One region of the Paenibacillus sp. FSL H3-0457 genome, then DNA from elsewhere that is predicted to be linked to it. Evidence: predicted binding sites of a transcription regulator. Region 1 holds the regulator's gene; each other region holds the start of a gene.
What was found. The regulator Rex, encoded in region 1, represses fermentation and respiration genes when NADH is low (regulators of the CRP and FNR family bind a similar motif). The targets are predictions, from matches to a motif close to TTGTGAAATATTTCACAA.

Region 1 (8,463 bases):
GTGCACATTGACTCCTGCGATAATTTTGACAGGTTTATTTGTTTTGAATGTAACTTTGAGTACATATCTGAGTATATCACATCGTATATACAATTTCGAAGGCGAAAATATGAATAAATTATTAATTTTAACTATTTAAATCAAATATGTTTACAGACAACACAAAGAACCGGTTCAGTCGGATATCCGTCTGCCGGTTCTTTCATTTCTTTAATTCTCTAGTTATCTCACTCTATCTTGTTCTAGCTGTTCGGGAGTGTGTAGACCAGGTCCACCTGTTCTCCGTTGCTAAAACGATAAAAGCGATAGTGGTTATGCGTACCGTCTTTATAATACACTTGCCACACATATATTCCATTCACAACTCCGGGCATGATTCGTTTAATCTCACCGGCAGGAACTTCAGAACTGAAGCGATTGCGTATCTGCGCTTCGGACATGCCATTCTGCAGCAGCTCACTGTGTACAGCGTTTGCACCCTTAACCGGTTGATTGTTTGCATCGAATTTAACCCAGACCATAACATCCTGGTTATCCTTGTTTTTGCCGATCAGGGTCCAGTAGATGTTGTCAGAGCCTTCTTTGTCTCCCCAGATGTACTTGCGCAATTCATCATAGGATGTAATGCCCAGTTGCTCCTGTGCTGCTTGTATGGCGAGCGCTTCTTCCTTGCGTTGGTCCTGCGTGACATGGACGTAATAACGCTGAAGTCCAAACAGAATCAGAACCAGTGCAAGCAGCGAAATCCATATCCACTTCTTTTTTTTCTTCAAAAGCCGAACTTCCTTTCCCTATGATGCTGTCCTGCAATTAACGAGCAAGCAGACCATCAAATGCCAATTGAGACTCACGCAAAATGCGTTCTTCATCCAACGTCAGACATTCGCCATGTTTCACCACTTGTTTTCCATCCACCCATACGTGCTCAACATCTTTAGCAGAAGCCGAGTAGATTGTATGTGAGATCAGGTCTGTATGTGGATAGAAATGTGCCTGTTCAATGTCCAAGGCGATAAAGTCAGCCTTCATGCCAACCTGGAGTGCTCCGGTATTGTTCAAGAAGATAGATTTGGCACCGTATGACGTTCCGAGTAATAACGCTTCGCCTGCTGGCACTGCCGTCGGGTCACCAGATACACCTTTGTGGATCAATGCAGCCAGTCTCATTTCCTCGAACATATCCAGGTTGTTGTTGCTTGCCGGTCCGTCTGTTCCGAGTGACACGGTAACTCCAGCTTTCAGCAACGCAGGTACCCGCGCAACACCGGAAGCGAGTTTCAGATTACTTCCCGGGTTATGGGATACAGCCACATCATGGCGGGCCAGAATCTCAATCTCTTCGTCATTCAGATGCACCGCATGTGCAACCAGGGATGGACGAGAGAAAAAGCCCAGTTTCTCCAGATGTGCCACAGGACGCAGTCCATAATCAGCCACGTTCTGCTCGACTTCACGAAGCGTTTCCGACATATGTGTATGAAGGGGAAGGTTTAGGTCGTTCGCGACCTGCACAAGCTTCTCTATGTAGTCAGGAGGGCATGTATATGGGGCGTGTGGCGAGATTACGGTTGTAATGCGACCATCTGCCTGTCCATTCCACTCACGTGCAAACGCTGCCGACTCCTCCAGCTTCCGCAATTGTTCTTCTTCCGAGCACAGCCCGATTACACCACGTGCCAGTGCTGCTCTAACGCCGGATTGCTCCACAACTTTGGCAACTTGATCCATGTGATCGTACATGTCCAGGAAAGCTGTAGTTCCGCCTTTCAACATTTCAAGCACTGATAGCGAAGTTCCCCAATATACATCTTCTGAAGTCATTTTCGCTTCCATCGGCCACATTTTTTCCTGCAACCATACTTGCAATGCAAGATCGTCTCCGTGCCCTCTGAGCAACGACATCGCTGCATGACCATGCGTATTGATCAGACCCGGCAGGAAGAACAGTCCTTTTCCATCCACTTTGGTACAATTTTTGTCTTCATCCGGCAATGTCTCACCAATATGCACAATCTTGTCATTCTCAACAACCATGTATCCGTGGACCACGTTCCATGTTGTGCCGCCTTCATTAACGGCAAATTTGCCGTTGTGAATTACCCATCTATTTGTTGTCATCTTCCTCGTCGTCCTTTCCAGTCTCCAAGTAATAGGCCAAACTAAGCAGATCCGTTGTAAAGTCAGCATGGTGAATGCGGATATGCGGCGGTGTTTTTAGAATGGTTGGTGCAAAATTAAGGATCGCTTCAATTCCTGATTCAATAAGCTGATCGGCTACATTTTGGGCTTCCGTATCCGGAACCGTGATAATTCCGATGCGAATGTTTTCCATTTTAACCGCTTCCGTCAATTCATCCATTGGTTTTACCGTCAAACTGTTGATTTGACTACCTATCTTCGGTCCATATGCATCAAATACAGCAACAATCTTCATGTTGTCTTTCAGATATGCGTTGTAGTTGGACAAGGCTTGACCGAGGTTACCCGCTCCTACCAGAGCTACATTAATTTGCTGATCGATTTTGAGAATGTGACGAATTTTTTCGATCAGATAGGATACATCATACCCGATCCCTTTACGACCAAAATCACCGAAGTAAGCCAGGTCTTTACGAATTTGGGCCGGATTCAGATCCAGCCTCTGTCCAAGCTCTTGAGAAGAAACAGTAGCCACCTCACGCTGATGCAACTCGTTCAAATAACGCAAGTATACAGGCAGACGTCGTACCACCGCTTCCGAAATTTTATCCGATTTCATTCTTGCTCCCCCTTACCAAGGCCACGATAAAATAATAGATGAAAAGATGAGCATTCTGTATAAAACTCAAAGATAAACGTGACATTTTATACGGAATGCTCCTTGTAATTTAGGTTATAAGTTCTTACGTGCAACTGCTTTAATCGGATACGGAAATATCTAATAAAGTTTAACGCCAAACGATAGTGTCATGCAATGATATAACGAACAAAACAACCATTATTTTTGTTCATTAGCAGGTTTTTCCAACCACTCGGTAATTCGTGGAACCATTTGCTCCGTGAGCATATGCTCCATTTTGGGACCAGGTAATGAGTACAAAAAGAATTTACCATAATACGCTTCAATCACCCGTGTATCATAAACAATGACAATTCCTCTGTCCTTCGCTGTACGCACCAACCGGCCAAATCCCTGCTTGAAACGAATGACCGCTTGCGGCACGGACAGTTTCATGAACGGATTTTTCTTCTGTTCCTGAAGCAACTCACTCTTGGCTTCCACCAACGGATGATTCGGTGGCTGGAACGGCAGTCGCACAATAGCGAGACAGGTTAGCGCCTCTCCCGGGATATCTACACCCTCCCAGAAGCTGCTTGTGCCCAGAAGTACCGTAGCTTTGGCATCTTGGAACCTGCGAGTCAATTTGGAACGACTTCCACTGTCAACGCCTTGACCAAGCAACGAGATGTCGTTGCCAGACAGTGCCTCCTTCAGCGGATCATAGACCTGTCGCAACATCTTGTATGAAGTAAACAGAACCATCATGCGTCCACGCGTAGCAATTGCCGTCTCTGCGAGTGATTGCACCAGCATATTAACAAAGTGCGCATCACCCACACTTCCCTTCACACTTGGGAAATCACGCGGAATCACCAGAAGTGCCTGATCGCGATAGTTGAAAGGTGATGGCAACATCGACGTTAATAGCCGATTGTTCTCGGCGGCTTCCTGCAAGCCAAGCTGTTCAATCATGAACTGGAATGACTTATCTACCGAAAGCGTAGCCGATGTAAGCACAACACTTTTCTTTTTATCAAAAAATAAATCCTTAAGTTGTGCACTCACATCTACAGGTACGGCATACAGCTGGAGAGATTTGCTGCGGAATTGGCCGCTGGCTTCCATCCAGTACACCGTTTTGGCGTCATCCATACGCATGAAGAAACGTAGATTCTCCTTCAATGTGGTCAGATCTTTCAGCAGTCCTGTAATGTCCGTGATCAGACTATCCGATTGATAATCATCCTGATCCTCTTTCACTTCAAGCAGCAATTTGTCCCCTTTGCGAACCAAATCGCCCAGAGTCACATAGATCTGGTTCTCCAGATCCTGCAACTCCTGCCATTTTGCAGGTTTCTGAGATGCTTTCAGACGCAGTGAAAATTGCCCCGTCTCTCCCGGTGAAGCATCACTTCGTTCAGGCAAGAGACCAAACAAGGCATCGCTCATACGATCCCACAGCTCCTTAACTTCAAGAGCGAGCGGGAACATCTGATCCACCATGGAGCCCCATTGCACCGAATTTTCATGCCCGGAAAACTGCGAACGAAGCATAGGTAGCTGACCATTACGACTGTCTTTAAATAGGCGGGTCAGTGTATGAACCAAGGTGAAATATTTCATATGCATTCCAAGATGTTTACCAGCGACATCCTCCAGATGATGTGCCTCATCGATCACAAGACTCTCATAGGCTGGCAGCAGCTGATGCGCGGCTTTCACATCCGTAAATAATTTGGAGTGATTGGTGATTACGATATCAGACAACCCTGCTTCATGTTTGGCACGATGGTAGAAGCATTTACGGAACCATGGACAGGATCTTCCCAGACATGATTCGGATTCACTCTGTACGGTCTCCCAGAAGTCCCCTCCGCGTCCGCTAAGGTTAAGTTCCTCATCATCTCCGGTTTCGGTCTGCGTAAGCCAGACGATCATCTGAGCAGCTGTGAAATAATCCTCTTTCGGTGTGGCGAATTCACGTTTATTGATTTTGTGTTCAAATTTGCGCAGGCACAGGTAATGTCCACGTCCTTTGAATACTGCAGCCTTAAACGGGAACGGAACCACTTGAGTAAGCATCGGAATGTCCCGCTCTCTCAATTGCTCCTGCAGATTGATCGTATGCGTGCTAACCATAACTTTCTGTTCTTGCTTCACACTTTCGTAAATAGCAGGCAACAGATACCCTAGAGATTTACCGGTACCCGTTCCAGCTTCGATCAAGAGATGTTTCTCTTCATCCAAGGCTTGCCTTACACTGCTGAACATCTGAGTCTGCGCTTCACGCTCTTCGTAATGATCCAGTGTATCCTTCAGATTCTCCCGAACCTGGTCCATAAACTGTTCGAAGCTTACACCATCGAGGGGGTTAGCCTCCCGCTCATCGCGTGGTGCACCAATATCGGTCCAATCACTTACATTAAGAGCAAGCTGACGATAATAGGTATGTCCGTCCAGGTCCTGAATCGGCTCTGCTTCCTTCTCACTGCGCATTCCGTCCAAAAACCAACCCAAGTCACTGTCTTCTGGTGCAAACAGGTCACTGAGGCGCTGAATCGTTATGAGCGGTAATTCCTTTAACTCATCCAGACACTTGAGTAGCACATAGGCTGTCGCCAGTGCATCACTGTCTGCCTGGTGAGGGCGATCATGTTGAAATCCAAATTCGGAAGACACATAACCGAGTTGATAAGAACCCAGTGATGGGAATGTGATCTTCAGAAAATCAATCGTGTCCAGAATGCGGCCAGTGAACGGCAAATAACCGCAACGGTCAAGAGCATTCTGCAAAAAGTGAAAATCAAAAGCGACGTTGTGTCCAACAAGCACCACATCATTAAGCAGCGGAACCATCTCCATCATCATCTCTTCGAGTGAAGGAGCGTCCGCCACATCTGCATCGGTAATACCCGTCAACCCCGAAATAAACGGGGGAATCGGTACACCAGGGTTCACATAAGAACTATATATTTGAGTTATGCTGTAGTCATGATCTATGATGGCAAGTCCGGCCTGTATAATCTCACCGTCGGACTGCGTGCCGGTTGTTTCGAAATCCAATACGGCAAATTTCATTGCAATGTACGGTCCCTTCCATTCCAGTCTATGTTACAGCATAGCAAAAAAAAGGGGATTTGAAAATTAACTGACAAAAAAGCGGTGTCCCCGCCGCTATGCCAAAGGAGGGAACACCGTTTTTTTGTCGCCGAATTCCCGCTTAATGAAGGGTGGTCAGCTGATTAGCATATTGCAATTTTCCCCTGTTCAACCTGCATGCTTCCATGTTGTACAGTGGTTCGGTCAATGTCGGGTCATACTGAAGGGCCTGTGTAAAGAGTGAACATGCAGCTTCGGGATTCGCAAGCTTGACTTGAATACAGCCCAGGGCGTTACACACAAGCCCTTTCAAGCGAGGTGAACCTTTAAGGTACATGATCTGCTGTAAATGTGTTCCGGCTTCCGCCATTTGTTCCAGATTCAGATACGCCAGCGCCAGGTAAAAACGAGTTAATGCACTCTCCGGATGGTCGGTCACAACCTGGGAGAATTGCATGATCGCCTGCGGATACATCTGTAATTTGAAATAACCCTGACCTCGACTGAAACATTCCAGATGGAGTTCAGGCAGAGCGGTAACAGCTTCCTGTTCCGGTTCAAGGGAAGCAGGCTTATCCATCTCTCGCTCCCTCACCTGGCTCATCTTTTCTTCAAACATCAGCCATTCATCCAGCATTCCGTCACTCATCCGCTTAAGCAAGTTCCACTTTTGCAGCAATTCTTGTTTGTTCAGGCCTTCAGCGGAAGGATAGCTCTTGATAATTTCATCTAACATGTCGTTCATTTCTGCGAAAACATGCTGGAACATCGATGCATCCCCACCCTTGAAAAAATGGATTAGTGCAGTGACCTGTACTCATTTTTTGCTTCAAGGGCCGATTTCATTCTCCTTACCAGTCGATTACATAATTGTTGCGTGGACTTCCTGTTTCATCGTTTGTACAGGTTTATTCTGTCCATCAACAAATACAACGGTTGGTTTGTGAGTATTTGCCTCTTCTTGCGACATCATGGCGTAAGAAATGATAATGACGTTATCTCCAGGCTGTACCAGACGTGCAGCTGCGCCGTTAAGACATATGACCCCGCTTCCGCGTGGTCCTGGAATCACATATGTTTCCAGACGTGCACCATTGTTGTTGTTCACAATTTGCACTTTCTCGTTTTCCATCAAGTCGGATGTTTCCATCAAGTCTTCATCTATGGTAATACTACCCACATAGTTCAAGTTGGCTTCCGTTACCGTAGCCCGGTGAATTTTGGATTTCATCAGTGTTCTAAACATGGGACAGTACCTCCGATTTTTGCAACCTTATATTGTCAATCAATCTTGTTTTTCCGAATTTTACCGCAAGTGCAATGAGCAGATCGTCACGGCCTTGAACTTCCTCCTGATCTGCGAGAGGCTCCAGACTTGGAAAAGCCTGAATCTCGGCGTAGTCGATAACGGCAAGCGGTGAGGTTGCAATCTGCTCGCGCAGAATACGACGGATATCTGCGGCTGTAGTAGCTACACCTGTATCTGCGGCTTCCTGAGCTGCACGCAGTGCCTTCGACAGAACCAACGCCTGTGTACGCTGTTCTGGGTTAAGGTAGACGTTACGTGAACTGAGGGCAAGCCCATCCTCTTCGCGAACAATCGGACAGGGTACAATTTCTACAGGCATATTCAAATCATTCACCATCTGTTGAATGACCGCAACCTGCTGAGCGTCTTTCATTCCAAAAAATGCACGCTGTGGCTGTACGATGTTAAACAGTTTGGAGACTACGGTCGTTACCCCGTCAAAATGCCCCGGACGGGAAGCGCCACATAAGCGCTCCGTCAGTTTTGAGACAGATACCGTCGTTTGCGTTGCCTGTGGATACATCTCTTCAACAGAGGGAATAAATACGATATCCACTCCTTGTGAGCGTGCTGTTTCCACATCTTTGGCTTCATCCCGCGGATAGCTGTCAAAATCTTCATTAGGGCCAAATTGAATTGGATTAACAAATATGCTTAATACCACGATATCGCTCTGTTGTCTGGCTGCCTGCATCAAGCTTGCATGACCTTGATGAAGATAACCCATTGTTGGTACAAGACCTACAACAGACGCACTGGACCGAATCGCTTGACGCTTCAGGCTTAGTTCCTGTCTTAACTCTGCGATTGTCCGTAATACTTTCATGAGTTACTCCCCACCTTTTCCTTGCGTTGTCCGCCGTACAGTTGATCCAGAACACCATCCGCCGCATTGAATACATGCTCTTCGGCAGGGAACGAACGATCTTTCACTTCTTTCACGTAAGCTTCGATGCTGGTTCTGATTAATGTACCCACATCTCCATAGGTTTTGACAAATCGTTTGGGCGTATACGGAGAGGCATATTGAACCACATCGTGGAATACCAGTACCTGACCATCACAGCCTCGTCCTGCTCCAATTCCGATGGTAGGGATGGACAGTTCCTCCGAGATCGCCCGTGCAACTTCTTCCGTAACCAGTTCAAGCACAATGCCAAACGCACCTGCAGCTTCCAAGGCTTTGGCTTCGTCCATCAAACGTTTCGCATCCGCTGCATCCTTGCCCTGAATGCGGTAACCACCAATCTGATTAACCGATTGAGGTGTCAGTCCGATATGTCCAAGAACAGGC
Region 2 (8,463 bases), 180 kb from region 1:
ACTTTAACGATCTGAAACAGAAATTCATGGATATCCGCAAACGGATCTACAAATATCCACGTCTCGGCGTAAAAGCGAAATTTGTAGCGATCCCAACCACATCGGGTACAGGTTCTGAAGTGACATCATTCGCGGTTATCACAGATAAAAATCAAGGTAACACCAAATATCCATTGGCCGACTATGAGCTGACACCAGACGTAGCGATTGTCGATCCGGAGTTTGTATACTCCCTGCCTAAAACGGCTGTAGCCGATACAGGTATGGACGTACTGACGCATGCGATTGAAGCTTATGTATCTGTTATGGCAAATGATTATACGGATGGACTTGCGATCAAAGCCATTCAACTGGTATTCCAATACCTGGAGCAATCGGCACTGCAAGGCGACAAACTGGCACGTGAGAAAATGCATAATGCTTCCACGATTGCAGGTATGGCGTTTGCCAACGCATTCCTGGGCATTAACCACAGCTTGGCGCACAAATGGGGCGGTCAGTATCACACCGCACACGGACGCACCAATGCCATTCTGATGCCACACGTCATTCGTTACAACGCGAAAAAACCGACCAAATTTGCATCGTTCCCGAAATATTCGCACTTTGTAGCGGATGAGCGGTATGCCGAAATCGCCCGCATCTTGGGATTGCCTGCTCGTACAACAGAAGAAGGCGTAACCAGTCTCATCAATGCGATTCGCAAACTGAACAAAACATTGGGCATTGAAGAATCGTTCCAGGAAATCGGATTTGATGCCAAAGACTTTGAAGCACATGTCGATTATCTGGCTGACCGTGCCTTCGAAGACCAATGTACAACCGCCAATCCGAAGTTGCCGCTGGTAACTGAACTGGCTGATGTTTACCGCAACGCTTTCTACGGAAAGTTTGAATAATAAACTTAGAACGAAGCGTGCCTTACGGCAAGAAGATCAGGGTTCCCCGAGAGGGGAGCCCCGATTGCCGTCTTTCACACAATAACGAGAGGGCAGAAAAACAGAAGAGCGAAGCACCTGTTTTTCAGGATTTAATCTAAGATTTGATTTGCTCCGAGCATAGAGGAGCAACGGGTTCTATAGAGGTTACACGTAATCCGTGATGTGACCGTTTGAGCCAGATGTTCACACCATGCTGAAGAGGGCAGAAAAACAGAAGAGCGAAGCGTATGTTTTTCAGGGTTTATTCTAAGATTTGATTTGCTCCGAGCATAGAGGAGCAACGGGTTCTAGAGAGGTTACACGTAATCCGTGATGTGGCTGTTTGAGCCAGATGTTCACACAATAACGGAGTGGGCAGAAAAACAGAAGAGCGAGCATCTGTTTTTCAGGATTTATTCTAAGATTTGGTTTGCTCCGAGCATAGAGGAGCAACGGGTTCTATAGAGGTTACACGGAATCCGTGACGTGGCTGTTTGAGCCAGATGTTCACACAATAACGGAGTGGGCAGAAAAAACTGAAGAAGCGGAGCGTTCGCCTTTATCCCCGGATTTTCCCCTTTGAAATATAAAATTGAAAAAATCCGGGGATAACAGCGATCGGAAGTTGTTCTGCCCGCGCAGTGGCTAAGTGTGAATTTACAGGGGTCAATGGGACACAGCGCAGGTGGAGTGAGTTAGTTCACTGGCTTTGTGACAAAAATCACAGATGATGAAAGCCCCAAGTCGTATACTGAAAATGTAAGAAAAACATTCATCCCGCGGTTCCGGTTCCCAAGTAGAGAGAACATGTTCCGGTTTATGTGAAACAATTCACATTAATCGCGGCTCTGGGCACACAATGCTACGAATGAAGCAAGATGTTATGTGTCCAGAAATCCAAATTAGTGGAGGGATTACGATGTCGGTGATTGAAAAAGATGTCAAACAACAAACAGGCTGGAGAAACTTTACCAAAGGAACATGGACCAAATCCGTAGATGTGAATGATTTTCTGGCACACAACTTGTCTCCGTATTACGGTGACGAAGCATTTCTCGCAGGTGCAACCCAGAATACCAAAGAATTGTGGGAGATCGTATCTGATCTGACCAAAAAAGAACGGGATAACGGCGGTGTCCTTGACGTTGATGTGAACACACCAGGTACTATTATTTCTCACCAACCCGGTTATCTGGATCAATCCAAAGAGCAGATTGTCGGCGTTCAGACCGATGCTCCGTTCAAACGTTCCATTCAACCAACAGGCGGAATTCGCATGATGATTGACGCATGTGAGGCATATGGCTTTGAAATGCCACAGGGCGTCATTGATATATTTACAAACATTCGCAAAACACACAACCAGGGTGTATTCGATGCTTATACTTCCGACATGCGTGCAGCGCGTAAAGCAGGAATTATTACAGGTCTGCCAGATGCTTACGGCCGTGGCCGGATCATCGGTGACTATCGTCGTGTAGCTTTGTACGGAGTAGACTTCCTGATTCGTAACAAAAAAGGCGAACTGAATGCACTCGAAGTTGATGTTATTGATGAAGATGTCATTCGTCTGCGGGAAGAATTGTCTGAACAGATTCGTGCATTGCAAGAATTGAAACAATTGGGCGATATGCACGGGTTCGATATTTCCTTGCCAGCGACAACAGCAAAAGAAGCGTTCCAATGGTTGTACTTCGGTTATCTCGCTGCGATCAAAGAACAGAACGGTGCTGCGATGTCACTGGGACGTGTATCTTCTTTCCTGGATATCTACATTGAACGTGACCTGCAAGAAGGGATTCTGTCCGAAGAACAGGCTCAGGAATTGGTTGACCATTTTGTAATGAAACTGCGGATTGTCAAATTCCTGCGTACACCGGATTACAACGAACTGTTCAGTGGAGATCCAACATGGGTGACAGAGTCCATCGGTGGTATGTCCGTGAATGGTGAAACACGTGTAACCAAAAACAGCTTCCGTTTCCTGCATACGCTGCACAACCTGGGTCCTGCACCAGAACCAAACTTGACTGTTCTCTGGTCAACGAAACTTCCAGAAGCTTTCAAAGATTATTGCAGTAAAGTATCCATCGAAACCAGCTCAATCCAGTATGAAAATGATGATCTGATGCGTCCGATCTACGGTGACGATTACGGTATTGCTTGCTGTGTGTCGGCGATGAAGATCGGGAAACAAATGCAATTCTTCGGCGCTCGTGCCAACCTGGCAAAAGCTCTCCTGTATGCGATCAACGGTGGTCGTGACGAGAAATCCGGAGCACAAGTTGGACCTGAGTATCCTGCTATTACAAGCGAAGTGCTGGATTACAATGAGGTTATGAAACGCTTCAAACCAATGATGGAGTGGCTCGCGAAGCTGTATATGAACACCCTCAACGTCATTCACTACATGCACGATAAATACAGCTATGAGCGGATCGAAATGGCATTACATGACCGTGATATTGTACGTACGATGGCTTGCGGTATCGCTGGTCTGTCGGTTACAGCAGATTCACTGAGTGCGATCAAATATGCCAAAGTAAAACCAATTCGTAACGAACAAGGCATCGCTGTTGATTTCGAAATCGAAGGAGACTTCCCTTGTTACGGTAACAATGAAGACAGCGTAGACAGCATTGCTGTTGAACTGGTCGAGAACTTCATGGGCATGATTCGCAAGCACAAAGCTTACCGTAACGCAGTTCCAACACAATCCGTTCTGACGATCACTTCCAACGTGGTATATGGTAAGAAAACAGGGACTACACCGGATGGTCGTAAAGCAGGTGAACCATTTGCTCCAGGTGCAAACCCAATGCATGGTCGTGACAAAAAAGGTGCACTGGCATCCCTTGGCTCGGTAGCCAAATTGCCTTATGAACACAGTCTTGACGGGATTTCCAATACCTTCTCCATCGTGCCAAAAGCATTGGGTAAAGAGGAGACTACACGTAAATCCAATCTGACTGCGATGATGGATGGTTACTTCGGTCAAAACGCTCATCACCTGAACGTTAACGTATTTGATCGTCAGCAATTGATTGATGCGATGGATCACCCGGAAAGCTATCCACAACTGACTATACGGGTATCCGGATATGCCGTTAACTTCATTAAATTGACTCGTGAACAACAGTTGGATGTCATCAACCGTACGTTCCATGGCTCGATGTAAGTAATTTGCTAGTAGAAGACCGCTAGAGCAAGGTATTCCAAATCATATTAAACGCACAGCGGATGCGGATACAGAAAGGAAGAGGCAGCATGGTTAACGGACATATTCATTCACTCGAAACTTTCGGGACGGTTGACGGCCCAGGCATCCGCTTTGTGCTTTTTATGCAAGGATGTCTACTCAAATGTCAGTATTGCCACAACCCTGATACTTGGGCGTTGGATGGCGGAAAAGAAATGACGCTTGAGGAGGTATTGGCTGAAATTGAGCCGTATCTATCCTACTACCGCAGCTCCGGAGGCGGGCTCACGATATCTGGCGGAGAACCAACGTTACAGGCCCACTTTGTAGCTGAGATCTTCAAGGAAGTGAAGCGGCGCTGGGGATTGCATACGACACTGGATAGCAACGGGTTTAACGAACCGGAACGGATTCACGATCTGTTGGATCACACAGACCTGGTTCTGCTGGACCTCAAACATATTGATGATGAGAAACATATCAAGTTGACAGGCAAATCCAACGAGAGAACGTTGAAAACGGCCAAGTGGTTATCGGAGCAAGGTCGGAAAATGTGGATTCGGCACGTGTATGTGCCTGGCATTCATAACGAGGAAGAGGATCTGCTTAACCTCGGACGGTTTATTGGAACATTAAATGGCGTTGAGAAGTTCGAAATTCTTCCATACCATCAGATGGGGATCTACAAATGGGAGGCGCTCGGTAAAGTATATCCACTGGATGGAGTTCCTTCACCAAGTGAAGAAGAAGTGGAGCGGGCGTATCGCCTGATCGAACAAGGTCGCCAGGAAACGGCTGGCATGGCTTGTTCAGGTAAGTAATCTGACCTTTATATAATAAAAACAATCAACCAAGCAGTCCTTGCGAACATGTTTCGCAGGGGCTGTTTTTTGTCCAGTGAAGGATTTTATCCCTCCATTGATGAATTGTCATCCTTACGATGTAAGCTCCGGCTTTTTATAATCAGAGTGTAAAGCCAAACGCTCAATATCTTGAGGAGGGTCAACCAGATGAAAAAAAGAATGACATTACTGCTTTCATTATTGCTTATCACTTCATGGACTTTGGCGGGATGTGCAAGCTCAAGTAACGAGCCACAGCAAGGCGCAGGCAATACACCTGTGGAGGAAACAAGTAAGGAACCGGTTGAAATGCTTCTCCGCCACACACAGGTGGGAGCCGACAAACAGAAAAGACTGGCCATTCTGCAGGATGTTGTAGACAAAGTGGAGGGAGAGATACCCAATCTGACCTTTACGCTGGATGGTGTCGAATCCGATGTGAATCGTAAGGAAAAGCTTCGCGGAGAGATGGCCGCCGGTAACCCGCCGGATATATTTGAACTGTTCGGTAGCCCGGATTCCAAAGTTTACGCCAAGGAAGGTATGCTGCTTGATCTGACCCCAATCCTGCAAGAGCTGGGCATTCAGGACCAGTTTACATCCCTTGAACCGTTTACGTATGAAGGCAAAGTATATGGACTGCCGATTGGCGGTTCGGGCGAAGGTTTTTTCTATAATAAAGAGTACTTCGAACAAAAAGGATGGAAAGCCCCAACTACCATGGCTGAACTGGACAATATACTGGCTGAGATCAAGGCTGATGGCAAAGTGCCGCTTGCTTCCGCATCCAAGGCGGGCTGGGTGCCGCTTATGTTAACCAATCATCTGTGGTCCCGGTATGCCGGGCCGGAGATTACCGCAAAGTTTGCAACAGGTGAAGCGAAGTGGACCGATCCGGGTGTTGTGCAAGGTTTTGCCAAACATAAGGAATGGGTTGATAAGGGTTATTTCAAAAAAGGTGAGCTGGGCTTCGAGTATGCAGAATATACCACGCAATTTACAAGTGGCGAAGTGGTATTGATGTATGACGGAACATGGAAGTCATCTGTATTCAAGGAAGGTCAGAGCGGTGAATCACTTATTGGCAAGGTTGGATTCTTCAATATGCCTCCGGTAGAGAACGGAGCAGGAGATCAGACGTCTTTGATGCGTGATGTGAACAATGGATACGGATTCTCGGCAGCAGTGGCGGATGACCCGCAGAAGCTGGACGCAGTGAAAGCTTTTATCAAAAATTTCTACAATGAAGATATGCAGATCCGCGGCCTTGTGGAAGACGGTGTGTTGCCTGCCATGAAGCTGGACGAGAAAGTGCTGACCGATAGCATTACCGATGATCTGATGAAAGAAATTGTGGCTGTGCTTAATGCGTCCAAGACGTCGTTCCCGGCATTTGATGCACTCGTTCAGGCCGATGTGACGACAGAGATCAGTAATCTGCAGATTCAGAAGTTGATTGGTGGGCAGACGACGCCAGAGAAAATGGCAGAAGAGTTGCAAAAGGTGCAAGAGGAAGCAAACGCCTCAGTGGAATAAACCAATTCAAGTCGAAACTGCGATCGTTGAAGTGACTGAAGGAGGCTGACCATGAATACTTCACTCCGCAGCCCGTTAATCTATACGTTATTTGTAATGCCAGCCCTAATTCTGTTTGTAATGTTCTTTCTATACCCTATTGGTAGCTCCCTGTATTACAGTCTGACGAGTTGGAATGGGGTATCGGCTGAGCCACGTTTTGTGGGTTTATCCAATTATGTGAAGGCACTGGCCGATGAACGTTTTTGGATTTCCACACGGAATAACGGCTTTTTCATCGGATTTTCGGTACTGATTCAGGTACCCCTAATCGTCCTGTTTTCGCTTCTAATTGCCAATGTGAAAAGGCTGAAAGGTCTGTATAAAACCGCTGTTTTTTTACCATCCATCATGTCAACAGCCGTTATCGGTATTTTATGGGGCTTCATCTATGAACCCAATATCGGGCTATTAAACAATATGCTTCATGTGCTGGGCATCGATCCAATCTACTGGTTATCGGATAACCGATTTGCCATGTTGTCCATCTTGGTGACCAATGCCTGGCAGTGGAAGGGATTTTACATTGTCATGGTGCTGGCGGCCATACTGGCGATTCCCCGTGATCTGGATGAAGCGGCTGCAATTGATGGGGCAACGGCAGTACAACGTGCAATGCGAATTACGTTGCCGCTGATCCGACCGATCATTTCGGTGGTGATCATGTTGTCCATCGCAGGTGCCATGAAAGCAGCCGACATCGTGATTGTCATGACCAAAGGTGGGCCCGCTGGGTCCACCGAGGTTCTGGCGACATACATGATCAAATATGCGATTACCAACTTCAAATATGGTTATGGCAATACCATTGCAGTGTTGATCTTTGCTCTGACGCTTGTGCTCACTGCGGTGTATCAACTGCTGGTGGCGAGGCGGGGCGAGAAGGTGGAATATTGATGGCGAAAAGCATAAAAAGCAGTATACCTCATGTGTTGTTAATGTTGTATTTGATCGCGATTTTGTTTCCCTTTTTATTTGTAATTTTCTCTTCCTTCAAGCAGGATAACAATGAAATCGCCCTGAATCCATTCGGTTTGCCTACAACATGGGAGTTTAACAATTACGTGGAGGCTTGGGTGAATGCCAAGATTGGCACGTATTTCTGGAACAGCCTGTACATTTCGGTTTTATCGTCGGCGTGTACGATTGTCCTCGGCGCCATGTTTGCTTTTGCCGTAACCCGGATGAGACACCGGAGATGGAGCCTGTTTCTGTACAGCCTGATTCTGGCGGGCATGCTTATTCCCAACAATGCACTTATGCTGCCGATCTATCTGCTTGTTCGCAAAATGGGCATATTGGATACACATCTGGCATTAATCGTGCCCTATGTGGCCAATGCGATCCCGTTTACCATTATTATCCTGGCGGCTTTCATGCGTTCTCTGCCTGGCGAAATTGAGGAAGCGGCGGTCATGGACGGCTTGAGGGCCCCGGGTATCTTTGCTAAAATAGTGATACCTCTTACCGTTCCGGCTATTGTTACGGTTTTTATCGTTAATTTCCTCGGCAACTGGAACGAATTTTTACTTGCCAACTATTTTTTATCCACCGATAAATTGCGTACGCTGCCAGTGGGCATGGTCCAGTTTCGGGATCAATATCAGATGAACTATGCCCAGATGTCGGCAGGTATTGTATACAGTGTTGTACCTGTACTTGTGATCTACGCTATACTCCAGGAGAAAATTATAGAAGGAGTAACTGCAGGTGGTGTCAAAGGTTAATACCATGAACCAGTTAATAGGGAGAACGGGATATGAACTTGCGAATGAAGCTGGCCTTGGCATTTCTGCTGCTGATTATTGTACCGATGTGTGCACTAGGCATTGGCATGTTTCTGGTCACATCACATACGATTGAGAAAAAATACAATCAACAGGCCGAATATGCGCTTCAGGCCATCAGCTACAATATCGAGAATGTA
Region 3 (8,463 bases), 190 kb from region 1:
TCCGTCTGTTTGCAGTCTTAACAGGTAGTTCTTCACCCCTTCAGGCTGCACCATAGCGTAGGGTTTACGATGAAATGAAAAGCCTGCTGTAAGAACTTGGCAGGATTGATCTGTCGGCATGGGCATACTCCTTGCAATTTGAAAATTATGACCAGATAGTTCATGTTTCAATCATATTATTCATTTTAATTGAAGCTGAAACGGAATACCATAGTATTAGATTTAAGGAACAGGAAACATCCAACAAAACATATGTATCTCAACCATTCAAACGCAGATTTTCACCATGCGTAAGGAGATGAACGTCACAGTGGAGAAAATGAAAGCAGGCATCATCGGGTGTGGTAACATCAGCGCCATCTACTTGGAAAATCTCAAAAACAACCCGGTCATTGAAGTCGTGGCTGTTGCGGATTTGATTCGTGAACGCGCTCAGGAACGGGCAGATGAATTTAATATCGCAAACGTTTACAATGTAGATGAGTTGCTGCAAAATAACGAAATTGAACTTGTGTTGAACCTTACGGTTCCTGGCAGTCATGCCATGACCGATCTGGCTGCACTCGAAGCAGGCAAACATGTGTATGCCGAGAAGCCGCTGGCAATTTCTCTTGAGGATGGTCGCAAAGTTGTTGAGTTGGCTGAGGAAAAGGGATTGTATGTTGGTTCTGCACCGGATACCTTCCTTGGTTCAGGCATACAGACAGCTCGTAAAGCCATTGAGGATGGGCTGATTGGTAAGCCGGTTGCAGCGACTTCATTCTTCATGGGTGGAGGACCAGAGGCTTGGCATCCTAATCCGGAGTTCTTTTATGTCGCAGGTGGCGGACCGATGTTTGATATGGGACCTTACTACCTGACTGCTCTGATTACGCTGCTTGGACCGATACGCAGAATCAGCGCCTCGGCAGGCATACAGATTGCAGATCGCAAGATTGGCTCTGGGCCAAAGGAAGGCACAGCGCTTCAAGTAGAGACGCCTACTCACTTGGCAGGAACCATTGATTTTGCAGAAGGTGCCATTGCAACCATGATTACCAGTTTCGATATTCGCGGAGCTTCGGATCTGCCACGTATTGAAATCTATGGTACAGAAGGTACGCTTAGTGTACCGGACCCCAATTATTTTAACGGGGAAGTGAAGGTTCGCAGATACGGTCAAGACACTTGGGAGACAGTCAAACCAGTCTTCGAAAGTGGACAAAACGAACGAGGCATCGGCGTAACGGAAATGGTTGAATCCATTCGTGCCGGAAGGGAACACAAAGCCAGTGGCAAGCTAGCTTATCACGTACTGGAAGCCATGCATTCATTCCAGCGTTCTTCACTTGAAGGCAAGCACATACATCTGGAGAGCAGCTATGATTCTTTTGCAGTAACTCGCACAGTTCAAACTGAGATTGAAACCGTGGAATCCCACTAGTCTGAGTAATAAGTGTTCGAAGCTTGATGCTCTTACGAGTGAAGCAGAATAACCAGTATTCTTACGTTCAATTTCAGGATAGAAACACTCTCGATTTTCCACACTAATCAAACAGGCATGTGATCTGAACGGTAATTGAATACAGTTCAATATTCATGAATTCAGCAATCATACGATATCTAATCCAGGGAGGAATCGCACTTGAAACTCGGCGTATTTTTGGTACTATTCGGAGGACGTAAATTGGAGGATGCTCTTGATTATGTAGCATCCAAGGGATTAAAAGCAGTAGAGATCGGAACAGGTGGACATCCAGGCAATGCACATTGTAAGCCAGATGAGTTGTTAAGCAATCCTACAGCATTGAAAAACTTCAAAAATGCAGTGGAATCACGTGGTTTGACAATCAGTGCACTCAGCTGTCACGGTAACCCGCTACATCCGCAAAAGGATATTGCCAAAGGATTTCACGATGATTTTGTTAAAACGGTAGAACTGGCTGAGAAGCTGGAAGTACCTGTAGTGAATACATTCTCCGGTTGTCCGGGAGACCATGAGGATGCCAAATATCCGAACTGGCCTGTTGCACCATGGCCAAATGACTTCCAGGAGATCCTGAAGTGGCAGTGGGAGAACAAAGTGATCCCTTACTGGACAGAGTGGGGTAAATTTGCAGCAGATCGTAACGTAAAAGTTGGATTGGAGCTGCACGGTGGATTCTCCGTTCATACTCCAGCAACCCTGCTGAGACTGCGTGAAGCAGCAGGTGAAGTGATCGGAGCCAATCTTGACCCAAGCCACATGTGGTGGCAAGGTATTGATCCGGTTCAGGCAATTCACATCTTGGGACGTGAAGGAGCTATCCATCACTTCCATGCAAAAGATACAACGATTGATCCGGTAAACGTGAACAAACACGGTGTAACGGATATGCAGGACTATACCAATATGCTGGATCGGGCTTGGCAGTTCCGCTCGGTTGGTTATGGACATGATAACAAGACTTGGGCAGATATTATGAGTGCCTTGCGTCTGGTCGGATATGATTATGTAGTAAGTATTGAGCACGAAGACGGTCTGATGTCGGTTGAAGAAGGATTCTCTAAAGCCGTGCAAAATCTCCAGCAAGTATTGATCGAAGAACCGCTGGGAGACATGTGGTGGGTTTAGAGCTACACTAGGGGGAAATTGAATATGATCAACGTCACCATTTGGAATGAATTTGTCCATGAGAAAATTCACGATGAAGTAAGGGAAGTCTACCCGGATGGTCTGCATCGAGCACTGGCTGACGGACTTGGCGGCGAAGGCTTTGCTATTCGTACAGCTACACTGGATCAGCCTGAACATGGATTAAGTGATGAAGTGCTGAATTCCACAGATGTGCTCATATGGTGGGGACATATGGCACATGATCGCGTAAGCGATGAGATCTCACAGAAGGTTGCGCAGCGAGTGCTGAACGGGATGGGAATGATTGTGCTCCATTCAGGTCATTTCTCCAAACCATTCAAAGCGCTGATGGGAACAAGCTGCGATCTGAAGTGGCGTGTAGCTGACGAGCAGGAAATTGTATGGTGTGTTAACCCATCTCATCCGATTGCGGATGGCATCGAAGGCAAGATTGTATTGGAAAAAGAAGAAATGTACGGTGAATTCTTCGATATTCCAGTACCGGATGAACTGGTGTTTGTGAGCAACTTCCAGGGTGGGGAAGTATTCCGGAGCGGATGTACGTTCCGGCGTGGTGAAGGTAAAATCTTTTATTTCCGACCAGGTCATGAGACGTATCCGACCTATTACAAACCGGAAATATTAAGAGTGATCAGCAATGCTGTGAAATGGGCATATCCTGCCCGCAGCTTTAAGCCGGAATTTGGCAAGAGCGAACCTGTAAGACCATTTGGGGGCGTGCTGGTCTAATTCGCTAACTCAATCGTGTAATGGAAATTATAAGTTTTATTCAAAAAGAACCCTTCTCCGAGTCATTGATGACTGTGGCAGCTGGGTTCTTTTTGGGTAAGATAGTACTATGGGGAAGTTATACGATATTTCCCATGGTGACGACGTAGCGTGTAATGTATACTGGGATGTATGATCCATTTTGGATGATATGCTTCTAAAATTTAAACTTTTTAGTTGCAGGCGTTTTCTTTGAAGCTTAAATATGTTATTATGAAATATACTAACAAAATGTAAGTTGATTTGAGTGATCTCTAAAGAGGTGATTAATGTGGAAGGTCAAGACTTGCGGATGTGTCCGCGTTTTGAGACGGCGTTTTCTTTTTTGGGCAAGCGCTGGAATGGTTTAATTATTCAAACATTGATGAGTGGTTCGAAGCGATTCAAGGATATCTCCAATCTGATTCCATCCATGAGTGATAAGATGTTATCCGAACGGATGAAAGATCTGGAGAGTGAAGGTATTCTGGTTCGTCACGTCTATCCCGAGACGCCAGTTCGTATTGAATATGAACTGACGGATAAAGGTAGAGCGCTCCAGCCTGTCATGAATCAAATTCAAGACTGGGCTGAGCAGTGGGTTGACTAACGCATAAGCAATATCACCCACTTTTGTTGCATGAATGACATAGACTCCTGATTTCTGTGGAAATCAGGGGTTTTTGTCTTAAGTACTATGTTGATCGGCGTTTTTCTCTTGGGCTATGCACATGTTGTCATGAGTTGTAGTATAATCTATAGAAAATGGCCACAGACGGCCGGAGCGAAGGAGGCCCACTTGTCATGAGAGAAGAAAGCTTATCCCGTGAAGTACGCTACGGCAAAAAAGATATTGCAGAACTTGAGAGCGCATCCATTCAGGTCCATCTAATTTACAAAAAAGCTGCAGAGTTGTTTAAGCGCACAGCATATTCCCGTTTGGTTAAGGATGATCTTGCCGAAGTGAATACGCATTCTGTGAACAGCGATGGTCCGAAATTAGCTCCGGCGGTGCTGCAAAAATGGATTCAAACGTCCAGGGGCTGGAAGTGTATCGGATGTGAGCTGGGACAACCTGATTCAACGATGTCTCAGATGGAAGAAACTATCCGTGGTAAGCAATTGGCTTTAGATGTGGGAGAAGGTCGGTTGGTTCAGGCAGAAATGCTGATTCAGGCGGTTGTCTGGTATCAATATGAGAAGATTCGAATGTTTGCACCATGGCTTGGTGATGAACCCTTTTATAGCGTGCAGGAGCTGGATGTCATTGCCCGTTACATTGTGCCTACCTATTTCTCGGAACGTCCTTTGCATGAGCAAGGGAAGGTATTTAAAGTCCATCAACAATATGGGCAGATTCCGTTGTATCAGGAGTATGTAGACGCACCTTCATGCTGCGTACAGGTGGATGGTGGATTACTTGAAGGGCGATTGCTGACAGGGGTCTATGTGTCTGAGGAGCAGTTCTTCGGGCTTAATCCATATCTGAAAGATGGAGATGGAGGACGGACATACATGCAGGCTTGTGTCCAATGATAACGTAACCAATGATAACGTAAAAATAATTTAGATTGGAGAGCCTGTGTGCAGGCTCTCTTTCTTGTACAAGCCTTATTTGCAGGCGGTACCCTATAAAAGTAACGGCTTTGACACTTTTTTTTGCCGAAGGTTGTGCCATAATAGAGGTTATGGACAACAGGGTGAATGATTTTACGCAGGGTGGTGTTACCTACATGATGAAGAAAATCCCCGGTTACATAGGTGTATGTTTGCTCCTACTGGCGATCTTGGCTGGTTGTAGTGAGACACAGCCTTCTGAGCAGCCAATTGTCAAAGAGACAGAAACAGCGAATACAATCACAGTGGCTGTAGATGGCAGTACGTTTTTGCCTGATGCAACAAAGTCCATTAAGCGAGATTTTAGTGAGGGTTTGACACTCAAAAAAGCATTACTCAATAGCGGACTGGTTGATTTTACGGCAGATGGCAAACGGATTCAATCCGTGGGTGAAGTTTCTCTGGATTCTTCGCTGAGCTGGGCTGTCAAATTAAATGGCAAGGATATAGAACAGGAAGATTGGGACATGGAGCTTCATGCCAAAGATGAAGTGATCATTTACGTAAAAGCCGCTGACAGTGGGGGGGATGGCGTTGCATATCAGACAACGTTACTCAAGGTTAGCGGTGGAAACATTATGCCAACCCTTAATCGTCAATATGCCGGCGTCTACGTTCAGGAGTGCACAGTTCGTGATGTGTTGAAGTCCAGCGGCATTGTAAGAATGTCGGAGAATAACAAATTTGTCGTTTCGGTCGAGAATGTCACGCCTCGTATGAATGAGCGATGGGTCATTATGGTGAATGACAAAGAATTAATGGAAAATGGTCTGGACATGAAATTGAATCCACGTGATGCGGTAAAGCTTGAATTGACCAATGCATCCTAAGTATACCAAGAAGCCCAATCTCTTTTTAGAGAACTGGGCTTTTTTTCATTAAATATATATAAGCAATATCCGATTAGCATAGTCAAATATTAAATACGACAGATCTCGTTCGGGCAAAGCTCACAGTGACAGATCCCTTGCAGCATCTTCAGATCTTTGATGACAATCATGCCATTGTCATATTCAATCCCATCTTTCTTACGCAGGTCGCTTAACATGCGGTTTACACTTTCACGAGTGGCTCCAATCATATTGGATAGATCCGTGTGGGTAATTTTTTTGTGAATAATGACATGCTCTCCATGAGGCTCACCATACGAATTCGACAACCGAATGAGGGTGGAGCAGAGTGCACCCGGTTTGCCATATAACATGAGATCCCGGAATTTGGTCTGTGTTAACCGGTGGTGGATGCCCATCCATTTCATAAAATCGATCGCGAAGTCACAATGCTGGCAGATTAACATTTCCAGGTCTTTATGTTCCAGTACACCGATCTCACTGTCCTCCAATACTTCCGCTGAGAAGCTGTGTTTAGAGCCAAAGAAGGGATCAGCCTGCCCAATCATATCACCAGATTGATACATGTACATGATCAGTTCCTTGCCTTCATCCGTGGATTTGGTGATCTGGGCACGGCCCCGTTTCATATAATAAAGTTTGTCAGAGATGTCGCCTTCCCAGTACAGATGTGTACCTTCCGGATAGGTTCTATCTTTCATGGTAACCAGCAGATGGTTGAAATTTGCTTCCGAGAAACAGTTAGTATTACCGCGCTTTTCCAGTACAGTTGTTAGTTCTCTCATAAGTCTATCTCCCCTTTATGTCCATCGGACGACCTTCTGTAGTAAGCAGTAGCCTCCGAGGTTCGCCGCAAACCGTTGCCGTCCTGATCAGGGTCATCTCGGCCGGGAGGAAGGACGGTACAAATTGCGGTGGTTCAATTTTTAAGTTCAGTATATACCTAATCTTACCGTTTGAGGGGGAAGGAAAGGCGGCAAAAATGACGAAATTTCAAACATTGTGATAAAATTCACTTTTGATGGAGAGGATGAATTTTACAGCTCTATATTTTAAATAGGAAGTGAAAATGGTCGTATGAAGGACACTACAAAACTTAAATTAAATTTGTTATACTTTGTGAAAAAAATCACATAATTAAGTTTAATGTCATGTTACGATGTGAATGTAAACGAGAGAGACAAACTAATACGAACCTTTAGGAGGATGAGGGAGATGGCTGTAAAGAACGAAGTCGCCCCAGCAAAAGAACCGACAGCAGGTCAGTATATTCAAACGTTAATCGACAAAGCGAATAAAGCACACGCCGCATTCATGAAGATGGACCAGAAGCAGATTGACCGGATTGTGCAAGCGATGGCGCTTGCGGGTCTGGATAAACACATGATGCTCGCCAAGATGGCCGTAGAAGAAACAGGCCGCGGAGTGTATGAGGATAAAATCACCAAAAATATATTTGCAACAGAATATGTGTACCACAGCATCAAGTATGATAAAACCGTAGGTGTGATTGAAGATAACGAGTATGAAAGCTTCCAGAAAATTGCGGAGCCGGTCGGCATCATCATGGGTATTACACCCGTCACGAACCCAACATCAACGACGATGTTTAAAGCATTGATTTCCATCAAGACGCGTAACCCGATCATCTTTGGTTTCCACCCATCTGCACAGAATTGTAGCCGGGAAGCTGCCAAAATCCTGCTGGAAGCGGCTGTGAAACATGGTGCACCAGCGGATTGTATTCAGTGGATTGATGATCCTTCCATGGATCGTACAAACGAACTGATGAATCACAATGATGTGGCTCTCATTCTGGCAACAGGCGGATCAGGCATGGTACGTGCAGCGTACAGCTGTGGTAAACCTGCACTGGGCGTAGGACCGGGTAACGTACCTTGCTTTATCGAGAAAAGCGCGGATATTAATCAGGCAGTAACGGATTTGATTCTGTCCAAGTCTTTCGACAACGGCATGATCTGTGCTTCCGAGCAAGCGGTCATTATTGAAGAACCCATCTTTGATCAAGTGAAGAAAAAAATGATCGCAAATGGCTGTTACTTTGTTAACAAAGATGAAGCAGCAAAATTGACAGCAGGTGCGATTAATGCCGAGAAATGTGCGGTGAATCCGGCGATTGTTGGTCAATCTGCGGTAAGCATTGCGAAATTGTGCGGTATTGAAGTTCCAGCAGGCACCAAAATTCTCGTGGCCGAGATTGAAGGGGTAGGTACCAAATTCCCATTGTCGGCTGAGAAATTAAGCCCGGTACTGGCTTGTTACAAAGTTAAAACGGCAGCAGAGGGAATTGAACGTGCAGCAGAAGTGGTTGCTTTTGGCGGCATGGGTCACTCCTCGGTTATCCACTCCACAAATGAAGAAGTGATTGGCAAATTCGCAGATCGTCTGCAAACCGGACGGATTATTGTGAACTCACCATCCACACACGGTGCCATCGGGGATATCTACAACACAAACATGCCGTCATTGACACTGGGATGCGGATCATACGGACGTAACTCGACTTCTTCCAACGTAACCGCTGTGAACTTAATCAATGTGAAAAGGGTGGCTCGTCGTACCGTGAATATGCAATGGTTCAAAGTGCCGAACAAAGTCTACTTCGAAAAA
Region 4 (8,463 bases), 570 kb from region 1:
TGGAAGTAGAACAGGCCCCAAAGACACCCAGGTAAGGCACACCCAGTTTTCGCGCTGAAAAGGAACTGCTGATAATCTGGTTCATCAGATCTCCACCAACAAAAAATTGAAGCTCTTCCTTGGTGATATTTGCATTAACCAAAGCCAGTTGGGAGGCCTGTTCGAGCAGTTTGCGTTCTCCCTTTTCCCACGTTTTCTCGCCGATCTCGAGGTTGTCGTAGACATAATCGAAATCAGATGACAGTGGGCCCTCGCCTTCTTCTGGTCCTACAACTGCGGATTTACCAATGATCCGAGGACGATTCTCAAACTGCCATGTCTGGCGACCCAATCGTTTCACAGGTGCCCACCTCCAAATCCCAAAAAGGCGTAAACGATCCCTACGACAAATGCTGCCACGACACCAAACACGATAACGGAACCAGCAAGTTTAAACATGTTGGCCCCTACACCGAGCACCAGTCCTTCAGCACGATGTTCCAGTGCAGCAGAACACATGGAATTGGCAAAGCCGGTAACCGGCACAGCAGTTCCTGCTCCTGCCCATTGAGCCATTTTATCGTAAACGCCGAGACACGTTAGAATAACCGATATGAGAATCATGACCGCTACCGTAGGACTGGAAGCTTCCTTTGATGTCATGTCGAAACCGGCCATAAAAGCCTCTTGAATGGCCTGTCCAATCAAACAGACGGTACCCCCAACCAGAAATGCTTTGAGGCAATTTTTCAGGATTGGACGAGGCGGCTCATGTTTTTTTGCGACTTTTTTGTACTCCTTTTCATCCATGGACAGGGACGACGATTTTTTTTCGCTTCCGGATGTAGATTGAGCTGGCAATATACAAGACCTCCTCTATGTGAAAATGGTTCAAAGCTACGGCTGAATGCCAATGTGTGTAATCCTATATTCATTGTTTGTTATTAATCGGAAGGTTATGTATCCGGCGACAGACAGCATATGTTTCCAACAAGATTATGTTGTGAAAGCAAAGTGGGAATACGCCGGATCTGAGGACTTTTAGATAGTCTATAAATAAAGAAGAACAATCACGAGCAAGATAAAAAGAACGATAAACAGTACTTTTTCCGTGCCCTCTTCTGGAGGCTTCATTGGATATTTAGCTCCTTCCTGTAGACAGACAAACAAATATTGAAATAAGAACTTCACAAAATGATGACATCTCCTCCATATATTCATATTCATTGAAGTGGTATCAGGACTACGACTACAGCGGATAGAGTCATGAAACTTGGACACGGTAAGTGCCCAAAATATGCCTTAAATACGTGACATAAACATGGACAATCACTTGCGCAAGGTTCATACTGTAATGTGACCAGTGGTTAAATAACAAGTCCTCAGCATATTAAGTGCGTGTTCAAAAAGATAAAAGACTTTTTGAACTACATCTTAAAGGACAACAGGCGGGTAGCCGTTCTACTGTGACCTGAAATACATACCAACAGAGGAGTTGTTGACACATGAATGAAAAAACGATGGATATGTTTCGTACGTTGACGGAATTTCCTTCCGCATCCGGTTTTGAACGTGAGCTTCGCGGCTGGATGAAAGATAAGCTTTCCGCTTATACCGATGAGTTCGTCCAGGATCGCCTGGGGAGTCTATTTGGTGTATTACGCGGGGAGGAATCCGGTCCTAAAGTTATGGTAGCCGGACACTTTGACGAAGTTGGTTTCATGACTACAGGCATTACGGAAACGGGTATGGTCAAATTCCGTCCACTGGGTGGATGGTGGAGTCAGGCTGTACTGTCTCAGCGACTGGAAATCATCACACCTGATCGTCGGATTACCGGAGTTGTAGGTTCTACACCTACACACTTGCTGGACGAGTCCCAGCGGAACAAACCTGTGGATCTGAATTCCATGTATCTCGATATTGGAGCAGACAACCGTGCGGAAGCAGAATCTTGGGGCATTCATCCGGGGATGCAGATCGTACCGATCTGTGAATTCACGCCGATGGCGAACCCGAAGAAAATTATGGCTAAAGCGTGGGATAATCGTTATGGCGTAGGACTTGCACTCGAACTGGTTGAAGCACTGCACAAGGAAAAACTGCCTAACACGCTTTACGCTGGTGCAACAGTTCAGGAAGAACTGGGGCTTCGCGGTGCACGTACGGCGGCCAATCTGATTCAGCCTGATATCTTCTTTGCACTTGACTGTAGCGCGGCGAATGATATGACAGGTGACAAACAGTCGTTTGGACATATCGGAGAAGGCGCATTGCTTCGTATTTTTGACCCGGGTATGTTCACCCATCGCGGAATGGTGGAATATGTTCAAGATACGGCTTCATCCAATCAGATTAAAATGCAGTATTTCATCTCACCAGGTGGTACCGATGCAGGTCAAGTTCACCTGAGTGGCATTGGTGTACCATCAATAGTTGTTGGTATCTGCGCACGTTATATCCATACCTCTTCTTCCATCATTCATACGGATGACTACGATGCGGCCAAAGAACTGATCGTGAAACTGGTCAAAGGTCTTGATCGGACAACGATGAATACCATAATTAATAACGCGTAGTAAAGGTTAAACGGAAAGTCCTTAAATAGGATGTACCTGAAAGAGATGTCCCGTCAGACCGGGATGTCTCTTTTTTTGTAATCAACTAGATTAATAGGTCGAACATTATGGAGAATGCCACATAAGATATACGATAATGGAAGATCAAGAACCAAACACCAACCAGTGGGGGACCTGTTATGGCAGTGGGAAGGAACGGAAAATCAAATAAAGGTTCTAACAAAAAACCAAACGCTGCTAACACCCTCCTTAATGGAAGCCTCAAAGGGAAAAATCTCGAACTGATTGTAGCGGCGCTATTGGTGAGCGGAAAGTTGAGAGTGGATGCCGTCACGTTGTTTCGTGAGGCTACATTGGTTGTAGAATTGGTTGGTCAATATAAAACACTTCAAAAGGTCACACCCTCCAATTCAGACAAACTGGTACAATTCCTGGATGAAACTGGCGGCGATATGACGCTTAATGATGTTATACAGGCATTTCAGCAGAGGATCAATTCTTAATGGCCAAGAAATGAGGTGGACATCATGTCCGAGTTTGATGGAACCGGGTTTGCCGAACTGTTAATTGTGCTTATTCTTGTTGTTTTATTTGTATTTGGCTCCTCCGATATTGAAAGTTTATCCAGCACTCCAACAGCGACTTGATCTCATAACCCTCTTCTCATGGCTTACAGGTAAAATAAGATAAGAGAAATACCAGTCCTTATGTAGGACTGGTATTTGGTCATTACAGAAATAATGGCGAGAACGCGAACCACGCCAAAATGAGTGTGAGCACAATGCAGACATTCTCTACAACGGCCCCACGCTTGGTCCCTGTACTCATCAGATTCACCCGTATGCGCCACTTGAGCGGTGGTAACGGACGAATACCCCGATTGGTGAGTGAATCGGCCAACAGATGCATCGCATATGCCGTGCCTCCCGCTACCCAGATCTCCGGGCCCTGCTGCTGGGTCGTGCTGTAGAGTAAACCAGCCCATACCGCAGTTCCATATAAGGTATGCGTTAATCCCCTATGAGTTAGCGTGGTGCACAGCATAAGCAGGCTGCCTGCAATCAGATTCCACGGTGCAAATGCGTGACCATAGAAAACCAGTCCGAGTCCAATCGCAAACATCAACACTTTGCGAAGCGAACGCGAAGGCAGGAATGACACAAGCGCAATGAGGATCGCAAGCAACAGGTTCCATGGTTTGGCATGAACATAGAAGTACACAAATACAGCTGTGGGCAACAGAATCGTCTGTAACAACCTGATCAGACTGTTAGGTAAGGCTCTGGATACCAGCAGCGAATTTGGCTCATCAATGTCAGGCAATAACGAACCAATCAGTGCAACCGTAACTGCCGGGGCTGTCACTGGCATACCGGCCAACTGCAGAACAGAAAGCGACACGCCTGTCCCGATAATAAGGTGGGATCTTCCCATCATGATGCAAAAACGTCCTTTCGAAGAAATCGGGAACAATACGGCCCAGTTCCGATTTTACAACGAAAACAAAATAAGAACAATAGTTCGCATTTCTTATTTGTATGAAAATAAATATAACTTTCTGTGATGGGGCTCACACTATTATATTTATGACTCTTCTATCCTTATTAGTGAATTAAATCACATAAACTGTCGTCAACTACTTGTATAATTTCAAATATAAACCACTAAAATTTTGAGTAATGTACAGCGTCTATTCAAGGAGGCATACACACATGAACGGAAAAAAAGAGAAACTCGTTATCATTGGTAACGGTATGGCTGGAATCAGTACCGTTGAGCAAATTTTGAAATTAACTACGCGATTTGATATTACCGTTTTTGGCACAGAGCCCTATCCTAACTACAACCGCATTATGTTGTCTTATGTACTGGAAGGAAGCAAAACACTGGACGATATCGTGCTGAACGACCTTCACTGGTATGAAGATTACGGCATTACGCTGCACACAGGCACAACGGTTACACGAATCGATGCCGAGACGCACGAAGTTGTGACTGAAGATGGAACTCGCGTTCCTTATGACAAAATTATCATTGCGACTGGCTCCAACTCCTTCATTCTACCCGTCCCGGGACATGACAAAGAGGGTGTTGTCGGTTTCCGCGATATCGCCGATTGCAATGTCATGTTGGATGCTGCCAAACAGTATAAAAGAGCGGCCGTTATCGGGGGCGGACTGCTAGGCCTTGAAGCTGCCAAAGGATTGGTACAACTTGGCATGGAAGTTACTGTAGTGCATCTGATGGAAGATCTGATGGAGCGTCAGCTTGATCCACAAGCTTCAGCCATGTTGAAGGCAGAACTCGAACGTCAGGGTATCCGGTTCAAGATGGGTGCGCAGACTTCCGAACTGCTGGGCGGCGAACGCGTTGAAGGGATACGTTTTGCAGATGATACGGTTCTGAATGTTGATTTTGTGGTCATGGCTGTAGGCATCAAACCCAATACGGCTGTAGCCCGCGAAAGCGGTATGGAAGTGAACCGGGGTATTGTCGTGAATGACTATATGCAGACTTCACTTGAGAATGTGTATTCGGTCGGGGAATGTACAGAGCACCGCGGGGTATGTTACGGCCTCGTTGCCCCATTGTTTGAACAAGGTATGATTCTGGCGAAACATATCTGCGGTGTGGAGACCGCTCCTTATGAAGGTTCAGTTGTATCCACGAAATTGAAAATTTCGGGTGTGGACGTGTTTTCAACTGGTGAATTCATCGACAGCCCCGAGCACACCGTCATTTCGCACAAAGATGACTGGAAACGGACCTACAAAAAAATTCTGCTTCGTGATAATAAAATGGTCGGCGCTGTTCTCTTCGGTGACATTACGGATTCTGCCGAATTGCAGAAACTGATTAAAAATCAAACCGAAATGACCGAAGAATTGTATGGTTCACTCATGGGTACAGGCTGCGGCGGTCATAAGAAAGCAACCTCTGTTGAAACGATGCCCGAGGACGAAATCGTCTGTGGATGTAACGGGGTAACCAAAGGAGCCATTGTTGATGTAATTACAAACCAGGGCCTTACCACTGTTGATGAAATCAAAGCCTGTACCGGTGCAACACGCTCTTGTGGTGGGTGTAAACCGGTTGTGGAACAGATTCTGCAATATGTACTTGGAGACAGTTTCAGTACTGGGGCTAAACAGGGCATCTGCGGATGTACTTCCATGGGACGGGATGAGATTGTAGCCGAGATTCGTGAAAAAGGATTACAAACGACCAAAGAGGTCATGAATGTACTGGGTTGGAGTCAGCCAGAAGGTTGTTCCAAATGTCGTCCGGCGATCAACTACTACCTTGGCATGATTGCACCAGACACACACGAAGATGAGAAAGAATCCCGTTTTGTTAACGAACGGATGAACGCGAATATTCAAAAAGATGGAACGTATACGGTTGTACCTCGGATGTACGGCGGGGTGACTACACCAGCGGACCTCAAACGCATCGCTGACGTTTCAGTCAAATATGATGTAAAAGCAGTCAAAGTGACTGGCGGTCAGCGTCTCGACTTGATTGGTGTCAAAAAAGAAGATCTGACCAAAGTCTGGGCTGAACTGGATATGCCTTCAGGTTATGCATACGCCAAATCGCTGCGTACGGTCAAAACATGTGTCGGCTCCCAATTCTGCCGATTCGGTACACAGGATTCCATGGCCATGGGTGCTCGCATCGAACGTAAATTCGAACGTCTGGATCTGCCAGCCAAGTTTAAATATGCCGTCAACGGTTGTCCGCGAAACTGTGCAGAGGCATGTACCAAAGATATCGGTATCGTTGGTAACGACGGAGGCTGGGAGATCTTCATCGGTGGTAACGGCGGTATTAAAGCAAGACTGGCTGATCCCTTATGCAAAGTGAAAACGGATGAAGAGTTGATTGAACTGTGCGGCGCCATCATGCAATATTACCGCGAGACAGGTAACTATCTGGAACGGACGTCCGAGTGGGTGGAACGCATGGGTCTGGAGCATATTCGTTCGGTTGTTGTGGATAACCTTGAGGAACGTAAAGCGTTGATGCAGCGAATTGAATTTGCACTTGAGCATGTTGAAGAACCTTGGCAAAAAGCGATTCGCAATGAAGAAGGCCAAAGCAAAATGTTCCATGGAATCGAAGTATCGGCTCGTCCATAAGTAAGCTTGCAGATTAATACTGCCGGAATGTTAAATATAGATAAGGAGTGGTTTAAGATGACGACAAAACAATCAGGCACCTACTTCCCTGCCGGAGTAGTTGAAGAATTCCTGCCACGAATCGGAAGAGTAGTTGAGATTAAGGATCATCAGCTTGCTGTCTTTCTTGCATCGGATGGTACCATCTTCGCTGCGGATAATCACAACCCCCATCCTAAGGGTGGGCCGCTGGCTGAAGGCATCGTGTCCGGGCATTATCTGTACGATCCGCTGTATGATTGGAAAATTGACCTGACTACAGGTCTTGTGCAAGCACCGGACAACGGTCAAGTACAGATGTATCCGGTAAAGGTAGAGAACGGCCAGGTTTGGATCGAAATATAGCGAAACGTTCAAAGATTGATGCAAAATAATGGGGGAAACCGTGATGTATACACCAAGTGTTGAGGGAATTATTGAAGCTGCGGTTAAAAAACGGGATCAAATGAACGCAAGCCTGTCACGATATATGGTTGCTGCCTTGATGGCTGGTGCCTATGTAGGGCTTGGCATCGTTCTGATCTTCAGTATTGGTGCTCCGCTCCTAGCGGCACAGTCACCACTGCAAACCATGTTGATGGGCATGTCCTTCGGACTCGCGCTCACGCTGGTCATCTTTGCCGGATCGGAACTGTTTACAGGTAACAATATGTTCTTTACCATGAGTACACTGGCAGGCCGAACCACAGTGAATGAAACGCTGAAGAACTGGGGGCTCGTCTTTGTTGGTAACCTGCTCGGCGCAATTCTATTAAGTCTACTCATTGTCGGTAGCGGCCTGTTCAAAACGGCCACACCGGAACATCTGTTATTCGTTGTCTCTGCCAAAAAGATGGCGGCGCCCGTGTCTGAGTTGTTCTTCCGCGGCATTCTCTGTAACTGGCTCGTCTGTCTGGCGATCTGGATGGCAGCTCGCTCTAAAGAAGATATCGCCAAACTTGTTCTTATCTGGTGGTGTCTGTACGCATTTATCGCAAGTGGTTATGAGCACAGTGTTGCCAATATGACTTTACTCTCTTTATCCTGGCTGCTGCCAAACCACCCGGATACAATCACGATGGCAGGCTGGTTCCATAACATGATTCCGGTAACGCTTGGTAATATTATCGGCGGTGCCCTCTTTGTTGGAATGGCGTACTGGTATACTTCTCCGGTACGTAAAAAAGCATAATTCTTGATTCAACTGCACTTATGTAGCGCTAGAGCACAACATCTACACACTGAAGCCACGATGGATGCCGAACTCACGTTCAGTCACACATCGTGGCTTTTTATTGTTTGTCGATAAGCTGTTACTCTCTCGTACGCTTCCCATTCATCCTCTCGTCCTTCTATAGAGAATTAAAACTTCATTTTACCTTCGTCGCTATCCGCGTTAATCCACAGTTGACATAACTGGCGTATAGTCGATGGATACTCACACTTATACTCAACCAGCAAAGGATGAACGCTTATATGGGAATTCACACGTACTTCAGGTCACTAAACGATCTTGAACGTATTATTCGTACACCTGGCAAATTCAAATTCGAAGAACATAGCGTATCCGCTCATTCCTGGAAAGTGGTACAGTACGCCAAAACGCTCGCAGATATTGAGGAGCAACATGGAACCACCATCGATTGGAAGAAGTTATACGAAATTACGAGCAGTCATGATTATGGCGAAATCTTCATCGGTGATATCAAAACACCAGTCAAACATTATTCACTGGAGCTGCGTTC

Region 2: the regulator Rex is predicted to act here: its motif matches at 1,740-1,757, upstream of pflB (formate C-acetyltransferase).
Region 3: the regulator Rex is predicted to act here: its motif matches at 6,950-6,967, upstream of adhE (bifunctional acetaldehyde-CoA/alcohol dehydrogenase).
Region 4: the regulator Rex is predicted to act here: its motif matches at 4,164-4,181, upstream of nirB (nitrite reductase large subunit NirB).

What each region holds. Positions count from the first base shown of each region.
Region 1 is NZ_CP150283.1:4,286,981-4,295,443, forward strand. Features, by position in the region: gene MHH25_RS18910 (DUF5590 domain-containing protein) at 243-773, opposite strand; gene MHH25_RS18915 (amidohydrolase) at 811-2,118, opposite strand; gene MHH25_RS18920 (redox-sensing transcriptional repressor Rex) at 2,105-2,758, opposite strand; gene dinG (ATP-dependent DNA helicase DinG) at 2,978-5,839, opposite strand; gene MHH25_RS18930 (tetratricopeptide repeat protein) at 5,982-6,629, opposite strand; gene panD (aspartate 1-decarboxylase) at 6,723-7,106, opposite strand; gene panC (pantoate--beta-alanine ligase) at 7,099-7,995, opposite strand; gene panB (3-methyl-2-oxobutanoate hydroxymethyltransferase) at 7,992-8,463, opposite strand, start outside.
Region 2 is NZ_CP150283.1:4,463,925-4,472,387, reverse strand. Features, by position in the region: gene adhE (bifunctional acetaldehyde-CoA/alcohol dehydrogenase) at 1-899, shown strand, start outside; gene pflB (formate C-acetyltransferase) at 1,840-4,098, shown strand; gene pflA (pyruvate formate-lyase-activating protein) at 4,188-4,940, shown strand; gene MHH25_RS19820 (extracellular solute-binding protein) at 5,130-6,497, shown strand; gene MHH25_RS19815 (sugar ABC transporter permease) at 6,549-7,433, shown strand; gene MHH25_RS19810 (carbohydrate ABC transporter permease) at 7,433-8,263, shown strand; gene MHH25_RS19805 (sensor histidine kinase) at 8,296-8,463, shown strand, end outside.
Region 3 is NZ_CP150283.1:4,472,686-4,481,148, reverse strand. Features, by position in the region: gene MHH25_RS19875 (AraC family transcriptional regulator) at 1-120, opposite strand, end outside; gene MHH25_RS19870 (Gfo/Idh/MocA family oxidoreductase) at 311-1,423, shown strand; gene MHH25_RS19865 (sugar phosphate isomerase/epimerase) at 1,625-2,593, shown strand; gene MHH25_RS19860 (trehalose utilization protein ThuA) at 2,618-3,346, shown strand; gene MHH25_RS19855 (helix-turn-helix domain-containing protein) at 3,678-3,974, shown strand; gene MHH25_RS19850 (hypothetical protein) at 4,169-4,900, shown strand; gene MHH25_RS19845 (hypothetical protein) at 5,098-5,811, shown strand; gene MHH25_RS19840 (Crp/Fnr family transcriptional regulator) at 5,901-6,617, opposite strand; gene adhE (bifunctional acetaldehyde-CoA/alcohol dehydrogenase) at 7,048-8,463, shown strand, end outside.
Region 4 is NZ_CP150283.1:4,860,739-4,869,201, forward strand. Features, by position in the region: gene spoVAD (stage V sporulation protein AD) at 1-340, opposite strand, end outside; gene spoVAC (stage V sporulation protein AC) at 337-789, opposite strand; gene MHH25_RS21600 (M42 family metallopeptidase) at 1,485-2,558, shown strand; gene MHH25_RS21605 (hypothetical protein) at 2,738-3,061, shown strand; gene MHH25_RS21610 (metal-dependent hydrolase) at 3,288-3,995, opposite strand; gene nirB (nitrite reductase large subunit NirB) at 4,271-6,700, shown strand; gene nirD (nitrite reductase small subunit NirD) at 6,758-7,084, shown strand; gene MHH25_RS21625 (formate/nitrite transporter family protein) at 7,128-7,910, shown strand; gene MHH25_RS21630 (YfbR-like 5'-deoxynucleotidase) at 8,195-8,463, shown strand, end outside.